DNA from 2 places in the Streptosporangium sp. NPDC050148 genome. Region 1 is predicted to be linked to the other one. Evidence: riboswitches for the same ligand, from Rfam matches in the RefSeq annotation. Region 1 holds a riboswitch; the other holds the start of a gene.

Region 1 (10,818 bases):
CATATTCACATTGCTTCGGGGGACGGTCAACGCTCCCGCCGGTGACAGCACAAGATCGGGCAAGTGGGCGGGGGAGGGCCCGTCCGGGATCCCGGGGACGCGTACACCTGAACGAATGACGACTACTCTCCAGGACATCCTGGCGGGCTCGGGAAGCGGTGGCGGCTCGGGGAGCGGCGGTTCGGGAGGCGGCGGTTCGCCGGGCAAGGCCGCGGGCGAGCAGTTCCAGGAGGTCCGCCGCAGGTCGCTGCGGCTGCTGCGGCCGGGCAGGACCCCGGCGGGCGTCCCGGTGGCCCTGGCGGTGTCCGTGCTGCTGTCGGCCGCGGCCTCGACGACGGTGGGCCTGCTGATGGAGTCACCGGTCGCGCGCGAGCCCTACCGCCTGCTCGTCGACGGCGTGGGCTCGTGGAGATGGTCCGATCCCGCCGTCTTCGCGGTCGCGGCGCTCGCCATGCTGGCGGGCGCGACGATGGTCGCGCTCGCCGCCCTGCCGGGACGGCCCCGGCTGGTCCCGCTGGAGCCCGGCGATCCGCACCTGGTCATCGGCATCACCCGCTCCGGGCTCCGCCGTACGCTGCGCGAGGCCGCCGAGTCGGTGGAGGAGGTGAACCGGGCGCGGGTCCGGCTCGCCTCGCGGGTCGTCGAGGTCACGGTCTTCACCGACGCCGAGCGGACCGGGCCGGTCCTGCGCCGGGTGGGCACCGCGGTGGGCGACCGCCTGGCGGGCCTGGGCTCGATGTACGGCGGCGACGTCATGGTGCGCCTGTGCAGGCGGAGGGGCCGGTGAGGCCGTACACGGGGAACCGGATCGGCCTGGCCGTCACCGGCACCGTGCTCGGCTGCACCGGGCTGTACGCCTTCCTGCGGGGACGCGGCGACCTCCCCGGTCACCGGCCGGGCGCCCGGCTCGTGCACCGCGGCCTTCCGGGGTGGCTGGCCGAGCATCCCTGGCAGGGCTGGACGGCCGCGCTGGTCCTGACGGTGCTGGCGGTCCTGGCGGTGCGGTGGCTGCTACACGCCCTGGGACGGGGGCGGTGCGGCAGGCGGGCCGGGACGGGGACGGCCGTGCTCGCCGTTGCCCTTAAAGAAGTCGAAGGGCTCACCCGGGTCGGGGTCAGGCATGTACGGGACGAGCGGCTGCGCGTCACGGTGGTCTGCGCCCCAGGGACCGATGTCGGCAAGCTGGTGGCGCGGCTCAACCGGGACGCCGTGGGGAAGGTCCGACGGGCGCTCGGGGAGGTAGAACTCGGCGTGCTGGTGCGGCTGCACGTCCGGCGTCGCTGACCCGCCGTGGCCCTGCCGCCCGAAGAGCGGCATCCCGGCCGCGTCGTCGTGACGCGGCGCACGGTCCCGGGGGTCGGGGACGGGGCTGGCGTACACCGGCCGCCCGGACGCCCAGCGGTGGTCCTCCTCGCTCTCCCCGTACGGCGGCTCCCCGTGGGGGGCCCGGCCGTGATCGTCCGCCGGGTCGTCCACCGGGCCGTTCGCTGGGTCGTCGGCGGGACCGCCGTCCCCGGGGCGCACCTCGCCCAGGACGCGCTCCTCGTGCCGCCGGGAGCCGAAGGCGAGCCCGGCGGCCAGGCAGACCAGCGGGAGGGCGGGGACGACGTAGCGGTGGTCGAAGGCCGCGATGAAGGGGGGCAGCACCAGCAGCACGGTCCCGGCCGCCCACGGCAGCAGCACCGCGCCACCGAACCGGCGCAGCCGCATCAGCACGCCGATCAGCCCGATCAGGCAGATGACCGCGAGGTAGGGCCCCCGCACGTAGCCGTACTCCTGGTAGCCGCGCAGCAGCCCCGCGTACGGCTCGACCAGGACGGGCGCCCCGGAGGCGCCCTGGTAGGCCGTGGTCAGCTCCTCTGCGGTCCTGCCCTGCGAGGCGGTCCCGGCGGGGAAGGGGCGGGCGGTGTCGGGGAAGACGTAGGCGCTCTGCGGCCCGGGGGTCGGGTAGACGCGCCGCGTCCAGTCGAAGATGTGGGCCACGTCCTGCAGGCCGGTCCGCAGGAAGTCCACCGGCTGGGCCGTGATGGCCCGGGTCGCGAAGGCCCCGGCGAGGGCGTCGCGCTCGGCCCAGCTCCCCTTGATCCTGTTCAGCGGCGAGTCGCCGTCCCAGATGTAGACCGGCGGTGCCTTGCGCGCCCCCGCGGGCTCGACCGGGCACAGGGCGGCCTCGGGGCCGGGAGGCCGGATGACGGAGCAGTCGGCGAAGGTCATCGTCCGCGCCCACAGGAACGCGTTCCCCCGGGTCAGCCCGTAGGTGCCGTGCTCGGACGCGAACCAGGCCGCGTACCCGCCCAGGCCGATCGCGGCGGTCAGCGTGGCCGCGACGACCGCCCGCCACCCGGCGCGGCGGACCAGCAGGCAGACCAGGACGACGGCGATCAGGGGCAGCCCGACGGTCCGGGTGACGGTCGCCGCTGCCAGCAGCGCGCCGGCCAGCGCCGCGACCCATGTCGCCGGGCGCCGCCGCCACAGCAGCAGCGTCACCGCCAGCACCGCCAGGAACTGGAAGAGCAGATCGGCCATGACGAGGTGTTCGAGCTGGACCTGGTGGACGTCCAGCAGCGCGGGCAGCGCGGCCAGCGTCGCCCCCCACCCCGGCAGCCCGCCCAGCCTGCGCAGCAGCAGGTAGACACAGACCGCCACGGCCAGCCCGAGGAGGTGCTGGACGACGACCACGGCCTGGACGCTGGAGAGCGGCTTGAGGATCCACAGGAACAGCGCGTATCCGGCGGGGCGCGACTCCAGGGGACGCGGGGAGAGCCCGGCGTTCAGGTAGACGAAGGAGTCGGCCCAGAACCACAGGGCCGGGCGGTAGCCGAGTACGGCCAGCGCGCGCAGCCCGCCACCGGCCAGCAGGGCGAGCGCGAAGACCCAGTGCGAGGCCAGGAGGCGCAGCGCCCGCCGGCCACGGGAGGGGGCGGCCGGGCCGGGACGGCGGGAAGGGCTCACCGCGTGCGTTCCCGTCCCCACCACGACCTCCCGAGTCCTGCGGCTGAGGCCACCCAGCATAGGCGCGGGATCACGGCATCCCGTCCGGGATACGAGATTTGGTGTCGATCGGGCCATATGTCGCGGCCGGGACGCGGGGCGACGACCGCCCCCGGCCGAGGCGTCACCGGACGCGCCGCCGCCCCCGCCGGTGGAGGCGGTGGGGACGACGGGGGAGCACGGAGACGGTGGGCCGGCCCGGGTTCAGCACTCGATGACGTTCACCGCGAGCCCGCCGCGGCTGGTCTCCTTGTACTTGTCGAGCATGTCGCGGCCGGTGTCGCGCATCGTCTTGATGGCCTTGTCCAGCGAGACGAAGTGGCGGCCGTCGCCGCGCAGCGCCATCCGGGCCGCGGCGATGGCCTTGATCGAGGCCAGCGCGTTGCGCTCGATGCACGGGATCTGCACCAGCCCGCCGATCGGGTCGCAGGTCAGCCCCAGGTTGTGCTCGATGCCGATCTCGGCGGCGTTCTCCACCTGTTCGGGGGTGCCGCCCATCACCTCGGTGAGCCCGGCGGCGGCCATCGAGCAGGCCGAGCCGACCTCGCCCTGGCAGCCGACCTCGGCGCCGGAGATCGAGGCGTTCTCCTTGAAGAGCACGCCGACCGCCCCCGCGGTCAGCAGGAAGCGGATCACGCCCTCGTCGTCGGCGTCGGGCGTGAAGCGGTCGTAGTAGGTGAGGACCGCCGGGATGATGCCGGCGGCGCCGTTGGTGGGGGCGGTGACGATCCGGCCGCCCGCGGCGTTCTCCTCGTTGACGGCCAGCGCGAACAGCGAGACCCAGTCCATGGTCTGCAGCGAGTCCTTCTCCTGCGTCTCGCTCCGCAGCTGCCGGTGGAGCTGGTGGGCGCGGCGGCGCACCTTCAGGCCGCCGGGCAGCACGCCCTCCTTGCCGATGCCCCGGTTCACGCACTCGGTCATGACCCGCCACAGCACGAGCAGCCGCTCGCGGATCTCGGCCTCGCTGCGGCCGAAGGCCTGCTCGTTCTCCAGCATCAGCCCCGAGATCGACAGCCCGGTCTCGGCGCACTGGGCGAGCAGCTCGGCGGCCGTGCCGAACGGGTACGGGACGACCGTGTCGTCGGGCTTGATCCGGTCGGCACCGGTGGCGTTCTCGTCGACCACGAAGCCGCCGCCCACCGAGTAGTAGACCCGCTCGCGCAGCGTCTCGCCGGACTCCGCCAGCGCGGTGAAGCGCATGCCGTTCGGATGGCCGGGCAGGGAGATCTTGCGTTCGAAGACGAGGTCCTCGCCGATGACGAACGGGATCTCGCGGGAGCCGTAGAGCGAGACCGTGCCGGACCCGCGCATGGCGGCCAGCCGCTCGTCCACGGTGTCGACGTCGACCAGCTCGGGCTTCTCGCCGGACAGGCCGAGCAGCACGGCCTTGTCGCTGCCGTGTCCCTTGCCGGTCAGCCCGAGCGAGCCGTACAGGACGGCGCTCACCCGGGCGGTCTTCTCCAGGAGGCCGTCGCGGTGCAGGCCGCGGGCGAACCTGTGGGCCGCGGCCATCGGGCCGCCCGTGTGCGAGCTGGACGGGCCGATTCCGATCTTGAAGAGATCGAAGACGCTGATCGTCATCTGAATCCTCCCAGCGAGGGCGGCCACGCGCGCCCGGGGACGCGCGTGGCCCGGGTACCGGTGAGCCGGAGGCTCAGGACTCACCCGAGGTGAGCGAGGTGTACTCCTCCGGCGACAGCAGGTCGTCGGCGGAGCCCTCCAGTCGGATGCGGAACAGCCATCCCTCCCCGTAGGGGTCGCCGTTGACCAGCGAGGGGTCGTCCACGACGGCCTGGTTGACCTCGACGACCTCACCGCCGACCGGCGCGAAGATGTCGCTCACCGACTTGGTCGACTCCACCTCGCCGACGGTGTCGCCGGCGGTGACCGTGCTGCCGACCTCGGGGAGGATCTGCACGTAGACCACGTCCCCCAGCGCCTCGGCCGCGTAGGCGGTGATCCCCACGGTGAGGGTCAGGCCGTCATCCACTCCGGAGACCCACTCGTGTTCCTTGGTGTAGTGCAGGTCCTCGGGAATGCTGCTCATTTTGTCCTCCTGTAGAAAGGCAGTGCGACGACCTCGACCGGTTCGCGGCTGCCCCGGATGTCGACGGCCAGTCCCGACGCCAGGCCGTTGTCCACGTAGGCCATGGCGATGGGCCTGCCCAGCGACTGCGAGGGGGCCCCGCTGGTGACCTCCCCGACGACCGTGCCGTCGGCGGCGACCACCACCGGGTACCCGTGCCGGGGCACCCTGCGGCCGCTCGTGACCAGGCCGACCAGGCGGCGGCCCGGCGGGACGTCCCTGAGGGGTTCGAGGGCGGCCCGGCCGACGAAGTCGCCCGGCTTGTCAAACCTCACCACACGGCCCAGCCCGGCGTCGAACGGAGTCAGCTCGGCCGACAGCTCGTTGCCGTAGAGCGGCATGCCCGCCTCCAGACGGAGGGTGTCGCGCGCGGACAGGCCCGCCGGGACCAGCCCGTGCGGCGCGCCCGCCTCGCTGAGGGCGCACCAGATCGCCTCGGCGTCCTCGGCCGCGACGAACAGCTCGAACCCGTCCTCGCCGGTGTACCCGGTACGGGCGATGAGGGCCTCGTGGCCCGCGACCACGGCGGGCAGACCCGCGTAGTACTTCAGCCCGTCCAGGTCGGCCTCGGTGAGACCGGCCAGGATCTCCGCCGAGCGCGGGCCCTGGATCGCGACCAGCGCGTACCGTTCGGAACGGTCGTCGACCGCGGCGTCGAAGCCCTTGGCGCGGCCGGTCAGCTCGGCGGCCACCCGCGGGTAGTTGGACGCGTTGGCGACGACCATGAACTCGGCGGGGGCCAGCCGGTAGACGATCAGGTCGTCCAGCACGCCGCCCCCGGCGTCGACGATCATCGTGTAGCGGGCGCGGCCGGGCTCCAGCGCGGACAGGTGGCCGACCAGCGCGTAGTCGAGGGCCTCGGCGGCCTGCGGACCGGTCACGAAGATCTCGCCCATGTGGGAGAGGTCGAACAGGCCGGCCGCCCGGCGGACCGCGTTGTGCTCGGTGGACTCACTGCCGTAGCGGAGCGGCATCAGCCATCCCGCGAAGTCGGTCAGCGTCGCGCCGAGGGCCTCGTGGACGCCGCGCAACGGCGTAGGTCGGGACATGTGCGCACCTCAGGCAGGGGACAGATGAGATCATCCTCCCCCTCTGTCATGGGTGCCTGAGAGTTTCATCCGGTTTTTGCCGGACTTTCACCTTCGGCGAGGCCACGGGGCCTGCTTTCCAGAGAGCACCTACCCGCACGGTCCTTTGCCTTGAGAGGTTCGCGGGGAGGGCTTGCTCCTTCAGGGGTCCTGGCCTGGATGTCAGGACGCTCTCCCGCACGGGATTCATCGGTGTCACCGCCAGCCTAACCGCCCGCACCGGCCGAGCGGAATCCCCCGCCGCCCTCGCCGGTGGGCCCGGCTCGAAGGCCGGTCAGGCGGTGTGCCGGACCAGGGCCTCGAACAGGGCCGACTCGTCGTCGGCCTCGGGGTGCCACTGGACGGCGACGGCGAACGGGTGCTCGTCCAGCTCCACGGCCTCGATCGTGCCGTCCTCGGAGTGGGCGGTCACGGTCAGGCCCTCGCCCGGCCGGTCCAGGGCCTGGTGGTGGTAGTGGGCCACGTCCACGGTCTCGGTGCCGAAGATCTTCGAGGTCCGGCTGCCGGGGGCCAGGCGCACCGGCATCCTGCCGTGGCTCCCGGGGGCCGGGGCGTGCCCGGAGTGACCGACCACGTCGGGCAGGTGCTGGTGCAGGGTGCCGCCCAGGGCGACGTTGAGGATCTGCATGCCCCGGCAGACCCCCAGGAAGGGCAGCCCCCGCTCCAGCGCCGCCCGGACCAGGCCCAGCTCGGCGTCGTCGCGGAACGGCCGCACGTATCCGGTCCTCGCGTGCGGCTCCTGGCCGTACCGCTCCGGGCCGACGTCACCGCCACCGGCCAGGATCAGCCCGTCCAGCCGCTCCACCAGCGGCGCGGGGTCACCGGCCGGGGGCACGATCACCGGCTGCCCGCCCGCGCGGGCCACATGGTCGACGTAGTCGTAGGGCAGCAGCGCCGTCGTCACCTCCCAGACGGTGAACCGGGCGGGCTCGACGTAGCAGGTGATGCCGATGACGGGACGGGACATGATCTCTTGCCTTGCCTTGCCTTGCCTTGCCTTGCCTTGCTCTCACGGGGCCGGGCCCGGTGGCTGCGGGCCCGGCCGGGACTCCCCTACAGCGGGGTGACGTACGCGCCGGAGATGCCTCCGTCCACCAGGAACTCCGAGCCGGTGATGAAGCTGGCGTCGTCCGAGGCCAGGAACGCCACCGCGGCGGCGATCTCCGACGCCTCGGCGAAGCGCCCCAGCGGGACGTGCACCAGGCGGCGCTGGGCCCGCTCGGGGTCCTTGGCGAACAGCTCCCGCAGCAGCGGCGTGTTCACCGGCCCCGGGCAGAGCGCGTTGACCCGGATGCCCTCGCGGGCGAACTGCACGCCCAGCTCGCGCGACATGGCCAGCACCCCGCCCTTGGAGGCGGTGTAGGAGATCTGGCTGGTCGCCGAGCCCATCACGGCCACGAACGACGCGGTGTTGACGATCGAGCCCTTGCCCTGGCGCCGCATGTACGGGATGACGTGCTTGCAGCACAGGTAGACCGAGGTGAGGTTGACCTCCTGGACCCGGCGCCAGGCGTCGATGCCGGTCTCCAGGATCGAGTCGTCGTCCGGCGGCGAGATGCCCGCGTTGTTGAACGCGACGTCCACGCTGCCGTAGGTGTCGAACGCGGTGGCGAACACCCGGGCGACGTCGTCCTCGTCGGTCACGTCGGCCCTCACGAACAGCCCGCCGACCTCGGCGGCGGCGGCCCGGCCGGTCTCCTCGTCCAGGTCCACGCAGACGACGCGGGCGCCCTCCTCGGCGAACCGGCGCGCGGTGGCCAGGCCGATCCCGCTTCCGGCGCCGGTGATCACGGTCACCCGGTCCTGCAGACGCTGCATCGTTCTACTCCTCCTCGGAGATGAAGACGTTCTTGGTCTCGGTGAACGCCGCCAGCGCGTCCGGCCCCAGCTCACGGCCGAGCCCCGACTGCTTGAAGCCACCGAACGGCGTCCAGTAGCGGACGCTGGAGTGCGAGTTCACGCTGAGGTTGCCCGCCTCGACGGCCCTGGCCACCCGCAGCGCCCGGCCGACGTCACGGGTCCAGACGGACCCGCTCAGCCCGTACGGGGTGTCGTTGGCGATCCGTACCGCGTCGGCCTCGTCGTCGAACGGCACCACCGACACCACCGGCCCGAAGATCTCCTCGGTGAACGCCCGGTCGCCGGTCGAGCGCGGCGTCAGGACGGTCGCCGGGTACCAGAACCCCGGCCCGTCGGGGCAGGAGCCCCGCAGGTGGGGCTCCTCGGTGACGTAGGAGGCGACCCGCTCGCGGTGCTCGGAACTGATCAGCGGGCCCATCTCGGTGCCCTCGTCGCGCGGGTCGCCGACCCGCACGCCCAGCACCGCCTCGCCGAACCGGGCCAGGAACTCCTCGTACGCGCTCCGCTCGACCAGGATCCGGGAGCGCGCGCAGCAGTCCTGGCCGGCGTTGTCGAACACCGCGTACGGCGCGGTCGCCGCGGCCCGCTCCAGGTCGGCGTCGGCGAAGACCACGTTGGCGCTCTTGCCGCCCATCTCCAGCGTGAGCCTCTTGACCTGACCGGCGCAGACGGCGGCGATCTCCTTGCCCACCTCGGTCGACCCGGTGAACACGATCTTCGACACGCCGGGGTGCTCGACCAGCCGGGCGCCCGCGACCTCCCCGGCGCCGGGCAGGACCTGCAGCACCCCCTCGGGCAGGCCCGCGGCCAGCGCCAGCTCGGCCACCCGCAGCGCGGTCAGCGGCGTCCACTCGGCGGGCTTGACGATCACCGTGTTGCCCGCGGCCAGTGCCGGGGCGACGCCCCAGGTCATGATGACCATCGGGAAGTTCCACGGCACGATCACGCCGACCACGCCCAGCGGCTCCCTGAACGTGACGTCCAGCCCGCCGGGCACCGGGATCTGCAGGCCGTGGTTGCGTTCCGGCGCCCCGGCGTAGAAGTCGAGCACGTCGGCGACGTTGCCCGCCTCCCAGCGGGCGTTGCCGATCGTGTGCCCGGAGTTGGCGACCTCCAGCCCGGCCAGTTCCTCGGCGTGCTCGCGCACCAGCGCGGCGAAGCGGCGCAGCAGCCGGGCACGGTCGGAGGGGGAGACCCTCCGCCAGTCCGCGTAGGCGCGACCGGCGCGCTCCACCGCCCTGTCGATCTCCGCGGCGTCCGCGGGCTCGATGTCGGCGAGCACCTCTTCGGTCGCCGGATTGATGATCTTCACGTTCACATCCGTTCGAATCCCCGGAACAGCTCCCAGTCGGTCACGGCCGCGTCGAAGGCGGCCAGCTCGACCCGGGCGTTGTTCGCGTAGTGGGACACCACGTCCTCCCCGAAGGCGTCCCGGGCGAAGGAGGAGCCCTCCCAGAGCCCCAGCGCGTCCCGCAGCGTGTGCGGGACCGTCTCCGCCCCTGAGGAGTAGGCGTTCCCCTCGAACGCGTCCTCAAGCGGCAGCTCGTTCTCGATGCCGTGCAGCCCGGCCGCGATCAGCGCCGAGACGGCCAGGTAGGGGTTGACGTCGCCGCCGGGCACCCGGTTCTCGATCCGCAGCGACGGGCCGTGGCCGACCAGGCGGAGCGCGCAGGTCCTGTTGTCCACCCCCCACTTGACCGCGGTGGGGGCGAAGCTGCCGGGGACGTAGCGCTTGTAGGAGTTGACGTTCGGCGCGTACAGCAGGGTCAGCTCGCGCATCAGGGCCAGCTGGCCCGCGATGAAGTGCTCACCGACGGCCGACAGGCCGTGCCGCCCCGACCCGGCCATGACCGGCTCCCCGCCCTCGTCCCGCAGCGAGATGTGGATGTGGCAGGAGTTGCCCTCGCGGTGGTTGGGCTTGGCCATGAAGGTGATCGACATGCCCTCCTGGGAGGCGATCTCCTTGGCCCCGTTCTTGTAGATCGAGTGGTCGTCACAGGCGGCCAGGGCGTCGCCGAAGCGGAAGGCGATCTCGTGCTGGCCCAGGTTGCACTCGCCCTTGGCGGACTCGACGTACATCCCGGCGCCCTCCATGCCGAGCCTGATCCGGCGCAGCAGCGGCTCGACGCGGGCGGTGCCGAGGAGGGAGTAGTCGACGTTGTAGAGGTTGGCGGGGGTCAGGTCCCGGTACCCGCGGCGCCAGGCGTCCTCGTAGGTGTCGGCGAAGACGACGAACTCCAGCTCGGTCCCGACGAACGCGCCCCAGCCCCGCCCGGCCAGCCGGTCGAGCTGGCGGCGCAGGATCTGACGCGGCGAGGCGGTCACGTCGGAGCCGTCCTCCCAGAGCAGGTCGGCCATCACCAGGGCCGTCCCGTCCTGCCACGGCACGCGGCGCAGGGTGGGCAGGTCGGGCTTCATGGTGAAGTCCCCGTACCCCCGCTCCCAGGAGGACATCGCGTAACCGTCGACCGTGTTCATGTCCACGTCGACCGCCAGCAGGTAGTTGCACCCCTCCGAGGCGTGCCCCAGCACCTCCTCCAGGAAGTAACGGGCCGAGAGCCGCTTGCCCTGCAGGCGCCCCTGCATGTCGGCGACCGCCAGCAGCACGGTGTCGATCCGTCCCGCCCGCACCTCGTCGTGAAGCTCGTCGATGTCCACGCGCCCTCCTCGCCGGAGTCTTATTGGGCTAGTGTTAGACCATTGACGTGCAGCGGGGGGAGCCTTGTCAAGGCCCGGAGGTGAGATTTGGACGAGGTGTCGCGGCTGGTGACCGTGCTTCGGCCGGTACGCGCC
Region 2 (10,818 bases), on a different contig from region 1:
GGGCACGTTGCGCCAGACCGTCCGGCCCGGCACGACCTCCTCGAACGTCTCCGTCAGCCGCCTGCGGAAACGCCGCGCCGGGGGCAGGCGCTTGGCGAAGCTGTAGGCGAAGGTGGTGAAGGCCGTGTGCGGCGTCATGACCGCGGTGACCGCGTCCAGCAGCAGGGTCTGCGTCTCCTCGGAGAACGCGGCCCACGGCAGCCCGCTCACCACCACGTCGGCGCCGGGCAGGCCGCGCTCCCGCAGCAGCTGCGGCAGCCGTGCCGCGTCGTCGACCACGACCTCCACCCCCGGGTTCCTGGAGGCCAGGAAGTCGGCCATCCGCGGGTTGATCTCGATGGCCAGGTGGTGGCCCCGCCCTCCCAGCCGGCGCTGGATCTCCGCGGTGAACGCCCCCGTACCGGGGCCGAGCTCGACGATCACGGGATCGCCCCGATGCGGGACCGGTGAGGTCACCGTCTCGGCGAGCCGCCGCGAGCTCGGTGCGACCGCCCCGACCGTGCCCGGTGAGCGGATCCACTGCCTCAGGAAGAGCGCGGTGTCATTGGTCATGGTGTGAAGGCTAAGGGGTCGGGCGGGAGATCTGGCGCGTCATTGACGGTTGTTTCGGTCGTACCTGGAGGATCGCCCCCTTTCCGGAGGATCGGCCCCTTCCGCTTCCCACCTCCCGTTCCGCTCCCCGCCCCCGGCCCGGCGCCCGCCTCCGTCGTCGGCGGGGCCCTGCGTCCCCGTCCGTTCCGGGGACGAAGCGGGGGTGGCCGTAGGGCCGTGCGGGCCCCGCACGGGTAGGGTCGGCATCAGGCGCGGGGGAGGGAGACAGCCGGTGAATCCGGAGGCATCGGGAGCCGAAGATCGTATCTGGACGGTTCCCAACGCGTTGAGCCTGGCCAGGCTCCTGGGCGTGCCCGTCTTCCTCTGGCTGGTGCTCGGCCCGAAGGCCGACGGCTGGGCCGTCGCGCTGCTGATGCTGGCGGGCTTCTCCGACTGGCTGGACGGGAAGATCGCCCGCGCCTGGAACCAGACCAGCAGGCTCGGGCGGCTGCTCGACCCGCTGGCCGACCGGCTCTACATCCTGGCCACCCTGTTCGGCCTCGCCATGCGCGAGATCATTCCCTGGTGGCTGGCCCTGGCCATCCCGCTGCGTGACGTGATGCTGCTCGGCATCCCGCTCATCCTGCGCCGTCTCGGGTACGGCCCGGCGTTGCCCGTGCACTTCCTCGGCAAGGCCGCGACCGCCAACCTCCTCTACGCCTTTCCCCTGCTCTTCCTCGCCTACCACGACCTCTGGTACGCCACGTTCGCCGGGATCGTCGGCTGGTCCCTGGCCATCTGGGGCACCGGCCTGTACTGGTGGTCGGGCGTGCTGTATTGGGTACAGGTGCGTCAGCTGGCACGCGAGGCCAAACGCCTTAAGAGGTGATCTGTGAAGGCCGTCGTCATGGCGGGCGGGGAGGGGACACGGCTCCGGCCGATGACCGCGAACCAGCCGAAACCCCTATTGCCCGTGATCAATCGGCCGATCATGGAGCACGTGCTGCGCCTGCTGAAGCGGCACGGCTTCACCGAGACCGTGGTCACCGTGCAGTTCCTGGCCGCCCTGGTCCGCAACTACTTCGGTGACGGCGACGAGCTCGGCATGAGCCTGTACTACGCCACCGAGGACACGCCGCTGGGCACCGCGGGCAGCGTCAAGAACGCCGCCGACCGGCTCCGCGACGACCGCTTCCTGGTCATCTCCGGCGACGCGCTCACCGACATCGACCTGACCGACATGATCCGTTTCCACCGCGAGAACGGCGCGATGGTCACGATCGGGCTCAAGCGCGTCCCCAACCCGCTGGAGTTCGGCATCGTCATCGTCGACGACCAGGGCCGGGTGGAGCGCTTCCTGGAGAAGCCCACCTGGGGCCAGGTCTTCTCCGACACCGCCAACACCGGCATCTACGTGATGGAGCCCGAGGTCCTCGACGAGATCGCGGCCGGGGAGTCGGTGGACTGGTCGGGTGACGTGTTCCCCCGGCTGCTGGAGCGCGGGGCCCCGCTCTACGGCTACGTGGCCGAGGGCTACTGGGAGGACGTCGGCACCCACGAGAGCTACCTCAAGGCCCAGGCCGACGTCCTGTCGGGACGGGTCAGGGTCGACATCGACGCCTTCGAGGTCTCGCCCGGCGTCTGGGTCGCCGAGGGCGCCTCGGTGGACGCCGACGCCGTCCTGAAGGGCCCGCTCTACATCGGTGACTACGCCAAGGTCGAGGCCGGGGCCGAACTGCGCGAGTACACCGTGCTGGGCAGCAACGCGGTGGTGCGGGAGGGGGCGTTCCTGCACCGCGCGGTCGTCCACGACAACGTCTACGTCGGGCCCAGCGCCCACCTGCGCGGCTGTGTGATCGGCAAGAACACCGACCTGATGACCGCGGCCCGGGTCGAGGAGGGCGCCGTCGTCGGCGACGAGTGCATCATCGAGGCCGAGGCGTACATCTCCTCCGGGGTCAAGATCTACCCGTTCAAGACCATCGAGGCCGGGGCGGTGATCAACAACAGCGTCATCTGGGAGCCTCGCGCCCAGCGCAACCTGTTCGGCCCGCGCGGGGTCTCCGGGCTGGTCAACGTGGAGATCACCCCCGAGCTGTGTGTACGGCTGGCCAGCGCCTACGCCACCACGCTGAAGAAGGGCGCCTCGGTCATCACCTCCCGCGACTCCTCCCGCGCCGCGCGGGCGCTGAAGCGGGCGGTGATCAGCGCCCTGAACGCCAGCGCGATCAACGTGCTCGACCTGGAGGCGGCCCCGCTGCCGGTGGCCCGCTTCCACACCGCCAGGGAGAAGGCGGTGGGCGGCATCGCGCTGCGCACCACCCCGGGCGACCCGCAGAGCGTCGACATCGTCTTCATGGACGAGAACGGCGCGGACCTGTCCCCGCCGGCCCAGCGCAAGCTGGACCGGGTCTTCTCCCGCCAGGAGTTCCGCCGCGCCTTCCCCGGCGAGATCGCCGAGCTGAGCTTTCCGGCCAGGTCGGTGGAGGACTACACGCACGAGCTGCTGCGCCTGGTGGACATCAGCGGGGTCCGCGACGCCGACATGAAGGTCGTGGTCGACTGCGCGGGCGGGACGTCCTCGCTGGTGCTGCCCAGCCTTCTCGGCCGGGTCGGGGTGGACGTGCTGACCGTCAACAACCGGCTGGACGACGCCTCGCCCACCGAGACCCTCGCCGAGCGCCGCCGCGACCTGCAGCGCCTGTCGGAGCTGGTCAGCTCCTCCAGGGCGGCCTTCGGGGTGCGCTTCGACCCGGTGGGGGAGCGGGTGGCGCTGGTGGACGAGATGGGCCAGCTGATCAGCGAGGAGCGGGCCCTGCTGGTGGTGCTCGACCTGGTCGCGGCCGAGCGGCGCGGCGGCCGGGTGGCGCTGCCGGTCACCACCACCCGGGTGGCCGAGCAGGTCTGCAGGTTCCACGGGGTCCAGGCCGAGTGGACCGCCACCGCGACCGACGCGCTCACCGCAGCCGCCAGGGGCCCTGAGATGATCTTCGCCGCGGACGGGCGCGGGGGCTTCATCGTCCCGGAGTTCGGGCCCACCGTGGACGGCCTGGCGGTCTTTCTGCGCCTGCTGGGGCTGGTGGCCAGGACCCGGCTCTCGCTCAGCCAGATCGACGCCAGGATCCCCGAGGCCAGGCTGCTGCGCCGTACCGTGCCGACCCCGTGGGCGGCCAAGGGCGCGGTGATGCGCTCGGTCATCGAGGCCGCCGAGCACCACCTGATCGACACCACCGACGGGGTACGGGTGGTCGCCGAGGACGGCGGCTGGGCCCTGGTGCTGCCCGACCCCACCGAGGCGGTCACCCACCTGTGGGCCGAGGGCTTCGACGTCGACTCCGCCCAGGTCATGATCGAACGCTGGGCACGGGTGGTCGAGGAGGCCGCCGGAGGCTGACGGCCCTCCGGGGGCGTTCCCCCGGGGGCCTCCAAAGAACCGGACATCAAGAACGAAGGGTGCTTTAGTCCCGTTGTCGGGCGTTGTGGACCGAGCGAATGCGACAAACACAGCGCGGCACCATGGACCGGGGACGTACCCCGCTGTAACTTTGTCACCGACCGTACCCGCGGTTCAGCGTCAGCCTTGACCTTCGCGTCTCATCACTGTATGTTGCGGCATTCGCAGTCTGAGAAATCCCTTGAGAAGCGAAGAAGCGAGGCGCGCGCATCACTGAGCACCGTTGCCGCGTCTTCGCGGTAGGAGGCCGAGCCGATCGATGCCGAGCGTCTACTGCACGCAGTGCGGTCATGCCAATCCTGAGGATGCCCGTTTCTGTTCACGATGCGGGTCGCCGCTTACCAGGTCCGACACACCCGGGGACAGCACGTCGACGATCTCCCTCTCCGGGATCGAGGCCTACGAGGCGGAGACCGGGGAGACGCTTCTCGCCGAACGGCAGGCCGTGGAGCAGTTGCCTCCGGGCAGCGCGTTGCTGGTGGCGATGCGCGGCCCGAACGCCGGCAGCCGCTTCCTGCTCGACAGCGATCTCACCACCGTGGGCCGTCACCCCGAGAGCGACATCTTCCTCGACGACATCACGGTCTCGCGCCGCCACGTGGAGTTCTACCGGCGCGGCGGCGGGGTCTTCACCGTCCGCGACGTCGGAAGCCTGAACGGCACCTACGTGAACCGCGAGCGCATCGAGGAGGTCCCGCTCTACGGCGGGGACGAGGTGCAGATCGGCAAGTTCCGCCTGGTCTTCCTCACCCGCGGCGCCGCTGGAGGATGATGAGCTCGCAGGCCGCTCGTGCGCACATGAGCATCGGGGAGGTGCTCGCCCTCCTTCAGGGCGAGTTCCCCGATGTCAGCATCTCCAAGATTCGCTTCCTGGAGGGCGAGGGGCTGATCGAACCGGAGCGCAGTCCCTCCGGGTACCGGAAGTTCACCTACGCCGACGTCGAGCGGCTGCGCTACATCCTCAGCGAGCAGCGGGACCGCTACCTGCCGCTGCGCGTGATCAAGGACCGGCTGGAGGCCGCCGACCGCGAGGAGCGCCCCGTGGCCCGCCCGCGGGCCGTCCCGGACGAGGGGCCCGGTGAGATCCGTCTCACCCGCGACGAGCTGCTGAGCGCCGCCGAGCTCGACGAGGAGACCCTGGCCGAGCTGGAGGACTACGGGCTGCTGGCCGCCGTGGCCCGCTACTACGACGCCGAGGCGCTCGCCGTGGCCCGCAGCGTCGGGGCCCTGGCCGCCTTCGGCCTGCGCGCCCGCCACCTGAGGGCCGTCAGGGCCGCCGCGGAACGCGAGGCCGGGCTGGTGGAGCAGGCCGTGGCGCCGCTGCTGCGCCGCCGGGGGCCGGGCGCGATCGACCAGGCCGACGAGACCGCCAGGGAGATCTCCGGCCTGTTGCTGGAATTGCACGCCTCGCTCCTGCGTTCGGGCGTTCGTGGGGCCCTGGGCCGGTGAGAACCTGCCCAGGCACTCGTACCCCACGAGTGTTACGTTGAACAAACCGGTCGGAATCCAGCGAAGCGGAGCAGCCCGTGTTGCAGATGGAGGTCGTGGGCGTTCGAGTCGAGATGCCCTCCAACCAGCCGATCGTCTTGTTGAAGGAGGCGCAGGGAGAGCGTTACCTGCCCATCTGGATCGGCATGACCGAGGCCACGGCGATCGCCATGGCCCAGGCCGAGGAACCACCGCCTCGGCCGCTCACCCATGACCTGTTCCGGGACGTGCTCGACGGACTCGGCGTCCGGCTGAACACGGTCAACATCGTCGCCCTGCGCGACGGGATCTTCTTCGCCGATCTCGTCTTCTCCAACGGGGTGGAGGTGAGCGCGCGTCCCTCCGACTCGATCGCCTTGGCACTGCGCACCGGCGCACGTATCTTCGCGAGTGAGGAGGTGGTCCGGGAGGCAGGGGTGATCATTCCCGACGACCAGGAGGACGAGGTGGAGAAGTTCAGGGAGTTCCTTGACACGATCACGCCCGAGGACTTCGGCCGCGCGGGGTAGGAATTTCGGTGCATTTACGCTTCACGACGCGCCGGGTGGGGTCGTTGACTGGACTTGGCCCCAGTCCTACGGTGCAAGTGAAACCCACGGCCGTGCGTAAACCCCCAGATCAGGCCGTGGGATGAGAGAAAGCCGGAGGTCCGCGTGGCGGTCAGCAGCGGCGAGGGTAGAAACGCCGATCAGGATGACCCGGAACGGCGCCAGTCGGCACGTCAGCGCGCGGGTGAAGAGGGTCTGCTGTTCGACGGGGAACCGGTGAACACGCCCGCCGACCTCGGCTACCGGGGCCCGACGGCCTGTTCCGCGGCCGGGATCACCTACCGGCAACTCGACTACTGGGCGCGTACCGGCCTGGTCGAGCCCACCGTGCGGGCCGCGCACGGCTCGGGCTCCCAGCGGCTGTACGGCTTCCGCGACATCCTGGTCCTCAAGGTCGTCAAGCGCCTGCTCGACACCGGCGTCTCCCTCCAGCAGATCCGCATCGCCGTACAGCACCTGCGCGACCGGGGCGTCAACGACCTCGCCCAGATCACCCTGATGAGCGACGGGGTCAGCGTCTACGAGTGCACCTCGCCCGACGAGGTCATCGACCTGCTCCAGGGCGGTCAGGGAGTCTTCGGCATAGCGCTCGGACGGGTCTGGCAGGAGGTGGAGGGCTCCCTCGCGGATCTTCCCGGCGAACGCGCGGAGTCGGGCGGAGGCCCTTTAGGCGATCATCACGCCGATGAGCTCGCCCGGCGTCGCAGAGCACGACGAACAGGGTAAACTCGGACTCGCCACTGACCCTGTGCGGGAGAGTCCCCGGCACGACCGGGGCGCCGAAGGAGCAACCTCCCCGGAATCTCTCAGGCACCCTGTACCGCACGGACGAGGCAACTCTGGAAAGCAGGCACACCGGCCAGGTGTGCCTCACCGACGGTGCAAGCCTCCCGTCACGGGCAGGTGAAGCTCTCAGGTCGCGGCACCGGCCGCGATGACAGAGGGGGAGACTCCGGTCGCACGCCCGCGCCCGGCGCCGGTCTCCACCCCGTCTGGGAGGCTTTCCATGACCGATCTGTCCCCGCTCGGCGAGCTCGCCGCCCCACCGTTCGCGACCCGCCACATCGGGCCCGACGACGCCGAGCAGACCCGCATGCTGGAGGCGGTCGGCTTCGCCTCCGTCGCCGACCTGGTCGCGGTGGCCGTGCCCGAGGCGATCCGCTCGGCCGAGCGGCTGAACCTGCCCCCGGCCGCCTCCGAGGCCGAGGCCCTGGCCGAGCTGCGCGTCCTGGCCGGGCGCAACACCGTGATGACCTCGATGATCGGCCTGGGCTACCACGACACGATCACGCCGGCCGTCATCCGCCGCAACCTGCTGGAGAACCCGGGCTGGTACACCGCGTACACGCCCTACCAGCCGGAGATCTCCCAGGGCCGGCTGGAGGCCCTGCTCAACTTCCAGACCGTGGTCTCGGACCTGACCGGCCTGGACGTCGCCGGCGCCTCCCTGCTGGACGAGGCCACCGCGGCCGCCGAGGCGATGACCCTGGCCCGGCGCGCGGGCCGCAGCCCGTCGAAGGTGTTCGTGGTGGACGCCGACGCCCTTCCGCAGACCAAGGCGGTGCTGCGCACCCGTGCCGAGCCGCTCGGCATCGAGCTGGTCGAGAGCGACCTGGCCGGCGAGCTGCCCGACTGCTTCGGCGTGCTCGTGCAGTACCCCGGCGCCAGCGGCCGGATCCGCGACTTCCGCGGCGTGTCCGAGGCCGCCCACGCCCGCGGCGCCCAGGTGGTCGCCGCCGCCGACCTGCTCGCCCTCACCCTGCTGGCCGCCCCCGGCGAGCTCGGCGCCGACATCGCGATCGGCTCCACCCAGCGCTTCGGCGTCCCGCTGGGCTTCGGCGGCCCCCACGCGGCCTACATGGCGGTCCGCGACGGCCTCCAGCGCCAGCTTCCCGGCCGCCTGGTCGGCGTCTCCCAGGACGCGGACGGCCGCCCGGCGTACCGCCTCGCGCTGCAGACCCGCGAGCAGCACATCCGCCGGGAGAAGGCCACCAGCAACATCTGCACCGCCCAGGTCCTGCTCGCGGTGATCGCCGGCATGTACGCCGTCTACCACGGCCCCGAGGGCCTGCGCAGGATCGGCCGCCGCACCCACCGCCACGCCGTGGTCCTCGCCGAGGGCCTGCGCCAGGGCGGCGTCGAGGTCGTGCACGACACCTTCTTCGACACCGTGCTCGCCCGGGTGCCCGGCCGGGCCGCCGCGATCGTCGCCACCGCCCGCGACAACGAGGTGAACCTGCGCCTGGTCGACGACGACCACGTGGGGATCACCTGCGACGAGCGGACCGAGCTGCTGCACCTGGAGCAGGTCCTGGCCGCCTTCGAGGTCGCCGGCGTCGTCCCGGCCGACCTGGACGCCGCCGCCCACGACGCGCTGCCCGACGCGCTGGCGCGGACCGGCGACTACCTGACCCACCCGGTCTTCCACGCCCACCGCTCCGAGACGGCCATGCTGCGCTACCTGCGCAGGCTCCAGGACAAGGACGTCGCGCTCGACCGGTCGATGATCCCGCTGGGCTCCTGCACCATGAAGCTCAACGCGACCACCGAGATGGAGCCGATCACCTGGCCCGAGTTCGCGGGCCTGCACCCCTACGCCCCCGAGGACCAGGCCCGGGGCTACCTGGAGCTGATCGCGGAGCTGGAGCGCTGGCTGGCCGAGGTCACCGGCTACGACGCCGTGTCGCTCCAGCCGAACGCCGGCTCCCAGGGCGAGTTCGCCGGCCTGCTGGCCATCCGCGCCTACCACGCCTCGCGCGGCGAGTCCGAGCGCGACGTCTGCCTGATCCCCTCCTCCGCGCACGGCACCAACGCCGCCAGCGCCGTCATGGCGGGCATGCGGGTGGCCGTGGTGGCCTGCGACGACGAGGGGAACGTGGACCTCGGCGACCTGGTCGCGAAGATCGACAAGCACCGTGACCGGCTCGCCGCGATCATGGTGACCTACCCGTCCACGCACGGCGTGTACGAGGAGACGATCGTCCGGGTCTGCGAGCTGGTGCACGAGGCCGGCGGCCAGGTCTACGTCGACGGCGCCAACCTCAACGCGCTGGTCGGCCTGGCCAGGCCGGGCGAGTTCGGCGCGGACGTCTCCCACCTGAACCTGCACAAGACCTTCTGCATCCCGCACGGCGGCGGCGGCCCCGGGGTCGGGCCGGTCGCGGTCCGCGCCCACCTGGCCGACCACCTGCCCGGCCACCCGCTGCGCGAGGGCACCACCGTCGGCCCGGTCTCGGCCGCCCCGTACGGCTCGGCCGGCATCCTGCCGATCTCCTGGGCCTACATCCGGATGATGGGCGCCGACGGCCTCAAGGCGGCCACCGAGCAGGCCATCCTGTCGGCCAACTACCTGGCCCGCAGGCTCGGCCCCCACTACCCGGTCCTCTACACCGGCCGCGGCGGCCTGGTGGCCCACGAGTGCATCGTGGACCTGCGCCAGATCACCAAGGAGACCGGCGTGACCGTCGACGACGTGGCCAAGCGCCTGGTCGACTACGGTTTCCACGCGCCGACCATGTCCTTCCCGGTGGCCGGGACGCTGATGATCGAGCCGACCGAGAGCGAGGACCTGGCAGAGCTCGACCGGTTCTGCGAGGCGATGATCGCCATCCGCGGCGAGATCGCCAAGGTCGCCTCGGGCGACTACGACAGGACCGACAACCCGCTGCGCAACGCCCCGCACACGGCCGACAGCCTGACCGCCGACGAGTGGGAGCACGGCTACACCCGCACCGAGGCGGCCTACCCGCTGCCGTCGCTGCGCGAGGGCAAGTACTGGTCGCCGGTCCGGCGCATCGACCAGGCCTACGGCGACCGCAACCTGGTCTGCTCCTGCCCGCCGCTGGAGTCCTACGAGGACTGATCCGCCCGCGCGGTCCCGGGGCGGTCCCCGGAGGATGCGGCGGCCTCTCGGGCGCTCCGCCGCAAGGCGCCCGGTGAGCGGTCCGGGCCCCGCGCGGAGCCGGCCCGGATCGCGCGAACCCCGTGCAGGCCGCAGATCCACGCGGAATGTGCCGGGACGGACGGCGCCCCGAGTCGTTAGGCTCGGGGCGTCTCCGTATCCGGGAAGGACCCTGCATGCCTGAGGTGGACACCCGTCCCTTGGACACCGCGCGAAGACTGGCCGAGTCCGGCGACCTCGACGCCGCCGCCACGATCTTCGCGGAGCTGGCCGCCGACCCCGACGAGCCCGACCGCGCCCAGGCGGCGGTGGGCCTCGCGGTCGTGCTCGAGGAGCGCGGGGACGTGCCCGGCTCCCGCGCGGCCGCGCGCACCGCGCTGGCGACCGGGCACCCGGAGTTCGCCGCCCAGGCCGCCTGCCTGCTCGCCGGGAGCTTCGAACGGGAGGGCCTGACCGCCCAGGCCCGCGCCGCCTGGCAGGCCGCCCTGGGCGTCGGCCACCCCGACTACGTCCCCCCGGCGCACATGGGCCTTGCCAGGCTCGCCACCGACGCCGAGGAGGCGGAGCGCTCGCTGCGCCAGGCCCTGGCCACCGCCGACCCGGAGATCTCCTCCCACGCGGCCCAGGAGCTGGCCGAGGGGTTCCTGGAGGAGGGCGAGCCGGGCGAGGCCGCACGGGTGCTCATGGAGGCCCTCTCGGTGCCCGAGGTGATCGAGGCGGCACGGCTGAGGGTGATGCTCGGCATCGCCCACCTGGAGCTGGCGTGCGCCGAGTTCTCGGCCGCGGTCGAGGAGGGCGGCGACGACGGCGACGGTGGCGACGGTGGCGACACGGAGACCGGCGCGCTGGCCATCGAGCTGCTGGCCCGCACGCTCCCGTTGCGGGGACGGGACGAG

Evidence for each region. Region 1 has a riboswitch for glycine ahead of gcvT (glycine cleavage system aminomethyltransferase GcvT). Riboswitches for the same ligand answer to the same signal wherever they lie in the genome.
Region 2: another riboswitch for glycine. It lies ahead of gcvP (aminomethyl-transferring glycine dehydrogenase); the one in region 1 lies ahead of gcvT (glycine cleavage system aminomethyltransferase GcvT).

The regions. Positions count from the first base shown of each region.
Region 1 is NZ_JBVJIA010000009.1:252,199-263,016, forward strand. It holds gene ACZ6RT_RS13220 (DUF6286 domain-containing protein) at 116-787, shown strand; gene ACZ6RT_RS13225 (hypothetical protein) at 1,012-2,973, opposite strand; gene ACZ6RT_RS13230 (L-serine ammonia-lyase) at 3,196-4,572, opposite strand; gene gcvH (glycine cleavage system protein GcvH) at 4,646-5,038, opposite strand; gene gcvT (glycine cleavage system aminomethyltransferase GcvT) at 5,035-6,126, opposite strand; glycine riboswitch at 6,160-6,254, opposite strand; glycine riboswitch at 6,255-6,353, opposite strand; gene ACZ6RT_RS13245 (gamma-glutamyl-gamma-aminobutyrate hydrolase family protein) at 6,440-7,132, opposite strand; gene ACZ6RT_RS13250 (3-oxoacyl-ACP reductase) at 7,219-7,983, opposite strand; gene ACZ6RT_RS13255 (aldehyde dehydrogenase family protein) at 7,988-9,337, opposite strand; gene ACZ6RT_RS13260 (glutamine synthetase family protein) at 9,340-10,683, opposite strand; gene ACZ6RT_RS13265 (FadR/GntR family transcriptional regulator) at 10,771-10,818, shown strand, end outside.
Region 2 is NZ_JBVJIA010000051.1:13,081-23,898, reverse strand. It holds gene ACZ6RT_RS35140 (class I SAM-dependent methyltransferase) at 1-552, opposite strand, end outside; gene ACZ6RT_RS35135 (CDP-alcohol phosphatidyltransferase family protein) at 824-1,420, shown strand; gene ACZ6RT_RS35130 (sugar phosphate nucleotidyltransferase) at 1,424-3,925, shown strand; gene ACZ6RT_RS35125 (FHA domain-containing protein) at 4,245-4,757, shown strand; gene ftsR (transcriptional regulator FtsR) at 4,784-5,434, shown strand; gene ACZ6RT_RS35115 (bifunctional nuclease family protein) at 5,512-5,982, shown strand; gene ACZ6RT_RS35110 (MerR family transcriptional regulator) at 6,127-6,747, shown strand; glycine riboswitch at 6,763-6,854, shown strand; gene gcvP (aminomethyl-transferring glycine dehydrogenase) at 7,028-9,883, shown strand; gene ACZ6RT_RS35100 (tetratricopeptide repeat protein) at 10,099-10,818, shown strand, end outside.